DNA from 4 places in the Arthrobacter sp. 1088 genome. Region 4 is predicted to be linked to each of the others. Evidence: riboswitches for the same ligand, from Rfam matches in the RefSeq annotation. Region 4 holds a riboswitch; each other region holds the start of a gene.
What was found. A riboswitch is a leader RNA that binds a small molecule or an ion and turns the genes downstream of it on or off. The one in region 4 is predicted to bind thiamine pyrophosphate.

Region 1 (2,196 bases), on a different contig from region 4:
TGGCCTCCGCCGACCAAGCCACGGAAGTTTTACGCATCCTCCTGCGCAGGGCCCTGGCTGACGACCCCCGCCTGGCGTCGCGCCTGGCTTTGTGGGGCCGCCGCCTGGTCGGTGAAGCCCTGACGCAAGCACAACGCGTAGGCATGGAACATCCCCAGCTGGGACCGCTGCTCAAGGGCGGCGGGGACGCGCGCAATGCAGTCAAGGCCCTCACCGCTGAGCTGGCGGAGCGGCATGGGCGACGCATGTCCGGGCTGGGGCTCACGGCTTAGGACACTTTCGAATATCCTCCGCAGCAGCCAGGGCGCCGGGGTGGTTATCCGGCGTCGAGCGCTTCCAGCAAAGTCTTGGCCGCCGCCGTCGGGTCCTCCGCCTCAGTGATGGCACGTACCACCACGATCCGGCTGGCTCCGGCCGCAACCACCTGTTCAACATTGGTGAGGTCTATGCCGCCGATGGCGAACCAGGGGAGGAGGACGCCGCCTACGGTCTCCTCATCCGCGCGCTTTACGGCTTCCGCGGCATATGTGACCAGGTCCAGCCCAACTGCTTCACGGCCTGGCTTTGTCGGTGTTGCCCACACCGGGCCAACACAGAAATAATCCAGTCCGCTCCTGCCGGGGGAGGCAGCTATCGCGGCGTCAACCTGGTCCAGTGTATGGGTGGACAGGCCGATGACCGTGCGGTCGTGGAGGAGGTGCCGTGCAGCGCGTAACGGGATGTCTTTTTGGCCGATATGGAACACCGGAGCCCCGGAAATACTGGCAACATCGGCGCGGTCGTTGACGGCCCACAGCCTTCCGTGCCGTTGGGCAACGTTGTGCAGGACCTCCAGGACCTCAAGCTCCTCGGCGGCCTCGAGCGTCTTGTCGCGAAGCTGGATGATGTCGACGCCGCCCTCAAACGCGGCGTCGACGAAGTCTTCGAAATCGCCCTGGCGTTTGCGGGCATCAGTGCACAAGTAAAGGCGGGCAGTGGTGTGGACATCATGCTGGGTCATGGAAACCAGAGTAGTTCCTCTAAACTGGGCACGTACTGCGGGAGCCGTGACAGCGTCATATGACCGTCCGGCTGAGAGGGCTTCAGCGCCGACCGCTTGACCTGATCCGGCTAATACCGGCGTAGGGAAGGAAACATATGGCAGAATCCCGCCAAAACCCCTTGCAGGCAGACGTTGCGGTCATTGGTGGCGGCGTCATCGGCCTTGGCATCGCCCACGAAGTCCGCCGTCAGGGCCGCTCTGTGGTCCTCATTGATCCCACCCCCGCAGTGGGTGCGACGTTCGCTGCCGCCGGAATGCTGGCTCCAGTCAGTGAACTCCACTACCAGGAGGAAGACCTCCTGGAACTCATGTTGGAATCCTCCCAACTGTGGCCGGCTTTCGTCCGGAGCGTCCACGGCAGCGAATCAGCCGCCGGATACCGCACGACGTCGACCATCGCCGTTGGTGCCGACGCCGCCGACCGCCGTGCGCTGGCAGACCTCCGCACAGTCCAGCAGGCCGCGGGGCTGCGCGTGGAGCCACTGTCTTTGCGTGAAGCGCGCGAGCGCGAGCCTTTGCTCAGCCCCGGGATTTCCTGTGCCTTCGACATACCGGCCGATCACCAAGTGGATCCGCGGCGCCTTGCACGATGCCTCCTGGACGGGTTATCAGCCCACGGACCAAGTGACGCAACCTGGGTTTCCGGAGCGGAGGACGGTTTCGCCCTGCCGTTCCAAGCGTCCCGTTTGCTCTGGGACGGGGAACGCGTCTGCGGGGTCCAGCTCGATTCGGGCGCCGGGCGCGTTGTTTGGGCCTCAGAGACTGTGCTCGCCTGCGGGCTGGATGCAGCCAGGATCGGCGGTCTCCCCGAGGGTCTCAACCTGCCCCTGCGGCCCGTTTACGGCGACATTCTCAGGCTGCGCGTTCCCCAACACCTCCAGCCGCTGCTCACATCCACCATCCGGGGCATGGTCCGCGGGGTGCCGGTCTACATCGTCCCCCGCGACGACGGAACGGTGGTGATTGGAGCCACCCAGCGGGAGGACGGGTTGTCTGCGTCCAGCAACGCAGTGTCCGCCGGGGGCGTCTATCAACTCCTGCGTGACGCCCAAGTGTTGGTTCCTGCCGTGGCGGAGCTGGAACTGTTGGAAGCGACAGCCCGTGCACGGCCAGGCACACCGGACAACGCACCCCTACTTGGACGAGTTACCGGG
Region 2 (2,196 bases), on a different contig from region 4:
AGCCGGGCGCGTGCTCAGCCAGTTCCGATGAAGCTCGGACTCGACCTCAAGGCAGGTCTGTGACGCCTTGGCCCAGAAGAGCTGCTCTTCCTCAGTGGGGGCAAGGGCACCGGCGCGGGCCAGAACCCGGGAATAGCCGTTGAGGTAGATGGCGTCCTGGGCAAGGTAGTAGTTGAACTCGGGCTCAGGGAGCCTCCCCGACTGCAGGCCCTGGATGAAGGCCAGGCCGTAGATTGCGTCCAACTCCGGCGTGGCTTCCGCCCAAAGTCGCGCGGCAAAATCGCCGGACCGGCCAGCAGGATTCCGTGTTGGCTCCAGATGGTGAAAGTGCTGGATCGGCCCGCTGCCCCTGCCCACGTCGAGCCCGTCGGCCGCAGAAAGGGCCTGCAGCAGCCACGGCTTAACCTCCCGCAGTGACGCTTCCCAGTCACCTCTGCGGGCCTGCACCGTGGCCAATGCCGAGGAGAGCGAACAGCCCGTTCCGTGGCTGTTCCGGGTATCCACACGGGGACCGGCCACCTCGATAACGTCCTGCCGCAGCAAGCCGCTCGTATTGACCAAGGCATCAGGACATTCCGCTCCGGCCAAATGGCCACCCTTCACCAGGACGGTCGTTCCACATTCGGCAGCCAGACGCTTGCCTTGGTCAAGGGCAGTTGCCCAGTCCGGGGCGTCAGGCTCCCCCAGCAACATAGCCAGTTCGGGAAGGTTGGGGGTAACGAGATCCGCCAAAGGCAGGAGGCTGCGAAGCGCGGCTTCGGCGTTCCCACGCAGAAGCCGGTCGCCGCTGGTGGCCACCATCACCGGGTCAAGGACCACGACGGCGGGACGCACGTCTTCGAGCCAGCTGCGGACTTCGTGGATGACGGACGCGTCACCCAACATCCCGATCTTGACGGCATCAATCTCAATATCGCTGCTGATGGCGTCCAGTTGCTGGCGCAGGAACTCCACGGGCGGAACATGGACTGCACTGACTCCAAGGGTGTTCTGTGCCGTGAGCGCCGTGATGGCAGCCATTCCGTAACCACCGTGCGCAGCAATGCTCTTCAGGTCTGCCTGGATCCCTGCGCCTCCGGACGGATCCGAACCGGCAATGCTAAGCACCCGCGGATGTTGCCGGGCAGCCACGGGTCCGCCAACGCTACCGGCGGGGTCAAGGGGGTAGACAGGGGAACTGGACAATGAAGCCATGATGGACATCCCTTCGCCGGTGCTAACCGGACAGGTTCAACGGGTCTGGATCTCAGCCAGGCCCAGCGCCCGGCACCCCGTGTCAGTTTCCTAGCGTAGCCGGGAAGTCCAGCGGTCCGGGAACCGGCCTGCTTGGGTGCATGGATGTGACTGCCGGCGACAAAAGAGTCCCGCAGTATCCGACGACATCGGATATTGCGGGACTCTTTCAACACGTCATCAGTGCTGACGTGCTTACAACTCCGAAGCTGGAACTCCTACGCCGAGGATGATGGGCTCGTCAGCTGCCTTCTTTTTGGCAGGCTCTTCCGCTGCCGGCGCTTTGGCCTCGTGGGCCGTTCCACCCGCGGCTGCGGCAGTTACCTCGTGGTGCTCCACGCTGGTTTCGTTTGCGGCACCCTGTGCCCTGCTCGCGCTACGGTTCCTTCGGCCTCGACTTCCACGCGAACGCGAAGAACGATCGTTCTGACCGTCGGTGGCCGCAGCACTTGCAGCGGAGGCAGCGGAAGTTTCGGAAGCCGTGGCAGGTCCGGAAACCGTATCCACAGTGTTTTCCTCGGCAGCCGGTGCAGCACCGAGGTGCGAGAACGCCTCCGCCAGCAGGTCCAGGCTCATGGCCGGCTTGCCCGCAGACGGTTCCTCATGGTGCTCCACGAATGGGAGCGCCACTTCTTCGCCACCGAAGCGCAAAACGGGCGTGGACCGTGCCTCCCGAACCGCTGCTTCATGGCTGGCGGCATCAGCTGCGGCCGCTCCCCCGGCATCGCCGGTTGCCGTATCAGACACGGATTCAGCCGTGTCGTGATGCTGACCGGCTGCGCGTGCCAGTTCCTCCGCGCGGTGAACTTCGTCGTCGTGCAAGTGCGCGGCATGCGCTGCAGCGGCGATGGTGGCAAGAGCCGCCCTGGTCGCCTCGGCCTTCGCCTGGCGAACGGGGTCAACCGACTCCTTGCCACTTGGCGCAGCTACCGGGGCGGCAGCGGTGCTGTGGGTGGAGACTGG
Region 3 (2,196 bases), on a different contig from region 4:
CTTGGCTACATAGAAGTACGTGTCGAAGCGCTTGGGCATGTCCGTGGGCGTGACCCAGTTTGCCCAAGGGCGAAGGTCTGAGGCGTCAAGGCGAAGTCCGGCCTCCTCCCAAACTTCCCGCAGGGCAGCGGTGAGCAGCATGCCTGACTTTGCCGGGGCCTGTACAGGATCGACGGCGATGGAACTCAGATGCCAGTCTGCAGCGTGCTGTTCCAGCAGCCGGACAGGGTAATCCCATCCATCCTGGTCAGCGGCATCAACCCGGCCGCCCGGAAAGACCACCATGCCGGCGGCGAAGTCCATGGTGGCAACCCTGTGCTGGACGAAGGCCTCAAGCCCGCCCGGGGCGTCGCGGAGCAGGATGACGCTCGCGGCAAGGCGGGGTTGGGGAACTGGCATGTCCGTAATGGGAAGGTCCGTCATGAATTACCCCTTTGCCGCGTCGATTCCTGCTGCATCATTGTCTCAGGTCCTGTTGTCGGGCTGGTGTGCGTGCTAAGACCGGAGAATGGGGCGCAGAGCCGGCCCCGCAACGCAGGAGAAGGGGAGCCAACCGCTTTGTGACTAGTCCGAGGAGCCCACGAACACCCACAGGTGTAAACTGAACCACGCCCATAAGGGCAGATTAATAACGACAGGGGAGCGCCGCCGTCGGACCTTGCAGAGATGCAGGTGACGCGAGGGCGCTGAGAGTGCGGACAGCCGCAGACCCTCGAACCTGATCCGGTTAGTACCGGCGCAAGGGAGTCGAGCTTCTCAGAGTGTCCGGATCCGGGCGGCGCAGGCCGGCCGGGGGTTTCCGGGGAGCACTTTCCCCTCCTGTACCTCAGGAGGCAGAAAAAATGACCACGGCAAGCGTGAAGAAAACCAGTTATAACTGGCGTGTTGTAGACATCGTGGTGGCAGCTTTGATTGCCATCGCCGGCGGCGTGATTTTTTGGGCCTGGTCCCAGGGCGCCGCAATCGTATCCATTCCCATGAACGCCACGTATCCGCCGCTCACCGGTTTGATCGCCGGTGGCTGGATGATCCCGGCCGTCCTGGGCATGCTCATCATCCGCAAGCCGGGCGCAGCCCTGTTCTGCGAAGCCGTCGCCGCCACCGGCGAACTCATCATGGGTTCCCAGTACGGCACCACCGTCCTCATCTCCGGCGTCCTCCAGGGACTGGGCGCGGAACTCGTCTTCGCTGCGTTCCGGTACAAGAAGTTCGACCTCTCCGCTGCACTCCTCGCAGGTGCCGGCTCGGGCCTCTTCTGCGGTCTCAACGATTCCTTCCTGCCTTGGGGCTGGAACATCGCCTACGAAGCAATCGACAAGCTGGCTTACATCGCCTTCACCACGCTCTCCGGTGCGATCATCGCGGGCGCGCTGTCCTGGGTTGCCACCCGCGGGCTGGCCAAGACCGGTGTACTGAGCTCCTTCGCGTCGCGGAAGGCTGCTTCGGAGCCCGTCTTCAACTAATGCCTGCCACGCAAAGCAGCGGCCAGGTGCGGCCTGCCGCCATTACCGCCCAAGGGTGGGGATGGCGGCATGCCGGGCGTTCCACACCCGCCATCCAGGACCTCGATCTCCGGATCGGGCCCGGCGAGCGTGTGCTCTTGCTGGGTCCATCGGGCGCAGGAAAATCGACACTGCTCCACGCCCTCGCCGGTGTGCTGGGTGATGAGGAGGATGATTCCGACGAGACCGGCTCGCTGCTGATCGACGGCGTTGCTCCCCGCGAACAGCGCGGACGCGCAGGTCTGATGCAGCAGGATCCGGAAACCCAGGTAGTGCTCTCCCAGGTGGGTGACGATGTCGCGTTTGGCGCCGAAAACCTGGCCGTTCCCCGGGAAGAAATTTGGGCGCGCGTCCATGAAGCGCTCGACGACGTCGGGTTGCGCACAGCTGCAGGCGGCGGCTTGGCACTGGATCACCCGACGGCGGCCCTGTCCGGCGGGCAGAAGCAGCGACTTGCGTTGGCTGGCATCCTCGCGATGCGGCCCGGGCTGATCCTCCTGGACGAACCTACGGCGAACCTGGATCCGGTGGGCGTGCTTGAGGTTCGGGACGCCGTGCAGCGCTGCCTGGACAAGACCGGTGCCACTTTGGTTGTCGTGGAACACCGTGTGTCCGTGTGGAAGGACCTGGTGGACAGGATCGTGGTCCTCCAGCCACCCTCGGCCGGGGGCGGTGTGCTCCTGGACGGCCCCCC
Region 4 (2,196 bases):
CCTGCATCCGTTCCCGCGTAGATGCGAACACCGGCTTCAAAGGCCTCGAGCACCCGTTCACGTCGTCGCTCCCAGAGCCGGGTCATGTGCTCGGCGTAGACCGGAAACTTAGGTGCGGCCTGGACTGCGATATCCGGAAAAGTCGCGATGTTTACCAACGTAGGAACAATCGGGACAGACTGCTCCACCAGACGGGGAATGTGCCGGGGCAAAAGGCCGGTGGCGTGCTCAATGCAGTCAATCCCGGCGTCGAGCATGTCATCAATAGTGTCTTCAGCGAAGCAGTGGGCCGTCACCCTGGCCCCTTCGTCGTGGGCGGCAGCAATCGCATCCCGCACCACGTTCCGAGGGAAGGAAACCGCGAGGTCGCCGGCACCGCGATCGATCCAGTCGCCCACGAGTTTCACCCAACCGTCCCCATCCCGGGCTTCCTTGCGGACTGTTTCCACGAGTTCGCCGGGCTCCACTTCGTGACCCAATCCACGCAGGTAACGCCGGCTCCGGGCGATGTGGCGCCCGGCACGAAGCAGCCGTGGGAGATCCTCCCGCCGCTGAACCCAGCGTGTATCGCTTGGCGAGCCGGCGTCACGGATCAACAACGTGCCGGCTTTCAGGTCGGCTTGGGCCTGGGCAAGGGTTGTCTGCTCATCAACTGCCCCGCCGACGCCAAGTCCAATGTGGCAATGGGCGTCCACAAACCCAGGGAGGACCCATCCCTCCAGTATGGAATCGGGTGCGGCCACGGGACGTTCGAACGTCAGGTTGCCATCAACGGACCACAGCCCGTGCCGTTGGTCGTCTCCTGCAACAAGCACAGGACCGGTGAATTCGATGATGTTGGCCATGGCAAAAGCCTAATCTGCCCTGCATGACACAGGTTTACCGACGGGTCTGCGTTTGGATCATGACTGGGCCCCGGATCGGGAGCTGTGGTAGCTTCGTCTACGACCACACGGGGGCCCCTGCAGGGGCTGAGATCGGACTGAAGCAGTCTGCGACCGTTGAACCTGTCCGGGTAATGCCGGCGAAGGAAGTGAGTAATCCTTTGAGCACCACCGAAACACAGCACAGCCCTGCCGAAAACCAGGCCAACACCAGCGAAAAGGCGGCTGAAACCGTCACGCAGTCGCTGAAGTCCCATTCGCTGGCCTGGCTGGAAGACCCCGCCAACGGCATTCGCGTCCCCGTCACGGAAATCGCGCTTGAACCGTCCCCAAACGGTGAGGCAAACGCTCCGCTGCAGGTGTACCGGACCGCGGGGCCCGGCAGTGATCCCGTAGTGGGCCTGGAGCCCTTCCGGGCCGCATGGATTGAGGGCCGTGGCGACACGGAAGCCTACTCCGGCCGCGAACGGAACCTGCTCGACGACGGCAAGTCGGCCGTCCGCCGAGGCGCAGCGTCAGCTGAGTGGAAGGGCGCGCAGCCGGTGCCCCGCCGCGCCGTCGAAGGCAAGACCGTCACCCAGATGCACTACGCCAGGAAGGGCATCATCACGCCTGAAATGCAGTTCGTGGCGTTGCGTGAGAACTGCGAAGTTGAACTCGTCAGGAGTGAAGTCGCCGCAGGCCGGGCCATCATTCCCAACAACATCAACCACCCGGAATCCGAGCCGATGATCATTGGCAAGGCATTCCTGGTCAAGATCAATGCCAACATCGGCAACTCCGCCGTCACGAGCTCCATTGCCGAAGAAGTAGACAAGCTGCAGTGGGCCACCCAATGGGGTGCCGACACCGTTATGGACCTGTCCACCGGCGATGACATCCACACCACGCGTGAGTGGATCATCCGCAACTCCCCCGTGCCCATCGGAACTGTCCCGATCTACCAGGCCCTGGAAAAGGTCAACGGCGAGGCCAATAAACTCACGTGGGAGATCTTCCGCGACACCGTGATCGAGCAGTGCGAGCAAGGTGTGGACTACATGACCATCCACGCCGGCGTGCTGCTTCGGTACGTGCCGCTGACAGCCAACCGCGTCACCGGCATCGTGTCCCGCGGCGGTTCGATCATGGCGGGTTGGTGCCTGGCGCACCACCAGGAAAACTTCCTCTACACGCACTTCGATGAGCTGTGCGAAATCTTCGCCAAGTACGACGTCGCATTCTCCCTCGGTGACGGGCTGCGCCCGGGCGCCACGGCAGATGCCAATGACGCCGCCCAGTTCGCCGAGTTGGACACGCTCGCCGAACTGAC

Region 1: another riboswitch for thiamine pyrophosphate. It lies ahead of thiO (glycine oxidase ThiO); the one in region 4 lies ahead of thiC (phosphomethylpyrimidine synthase ThiC).
Region 2: another riboswitch for thiamine pyrophosphate. It lies ahead of J2Y41_RS15750 (bifunctional hydroxymethylpyrimidine kinase/phosphomethylpyrimidine kinase); the one in region 4 lies ahead of thiC (phosphomethylpyrimidine synthase ThiC).
Region 3: another riboswitch for thiamine pyrophosphate. It lies ahead of J2Y41_RS11865 (ECF transporter S component); the one in region 4 lies ahead of thiC (phosphomethylpyrimidine synthase ThiC).

The regions. Positions count from the first base shown of each region.
Region 1 is NZ_JAVDSM010000007.1:27,312-29,507, forward strand. It holds gene J2Y41_RS12400 (ferritin-like fold-containing protein) at 1-272, shown strand, start outside; gene thiE (thiamine phosphate synthase) at 317-1,000, opposite strand; TPP riboswitch at 1,028-1,145, shown strand; gene thiO (glycine oxidase ThiO) at 1,138-2,196, shown strand, end outside.
Region 2 is NZ_JAVDSM010000009.1:168,799-170,994, forward strand. It holds gene J2Y41_RS15750 (bifunctional hydroxymethylpyrimidine kinase/phosphomethylpyrimidine kinase) at 1-1,194, opposite strand, end outside; TPP riboswitch at 1,186-1,284, opposite strand; gene J2Y41_RS15755 (Rne/Rng family ribonuclease) at 1,429-2,196, opposite strand, start outside.
Region 3 is NZ_JAVDSM010000006.1:279,414-281,609, reverse strand. It holds gene J2Y41_RS11870 (NUDIX hydrolase) at 1-423, opposite strand, end outside; TPP riboswitch at 627-763, shown strand; gene J2Y41_RS11865 (ECF transporter S component) at 843-1,463, shown strand; gene J2Y41_RS11860 (ABC transporter ATP-binding protein) at 1,463-2,196, shown strand, end outside.
Region 4 is NZ_JAVDSM010000016.1:84,410-86,605, reverse strand. It holds gene J2Y41_RS20640 (amidohydrolase family protein) at 1-845, opposite strand, end outside; TPP riboswitch at 943-1,050, shown strand; gene thiC (phosphomethylpyrimidine synthase ThiC) at 1,046-2,196, shown strand, end outside.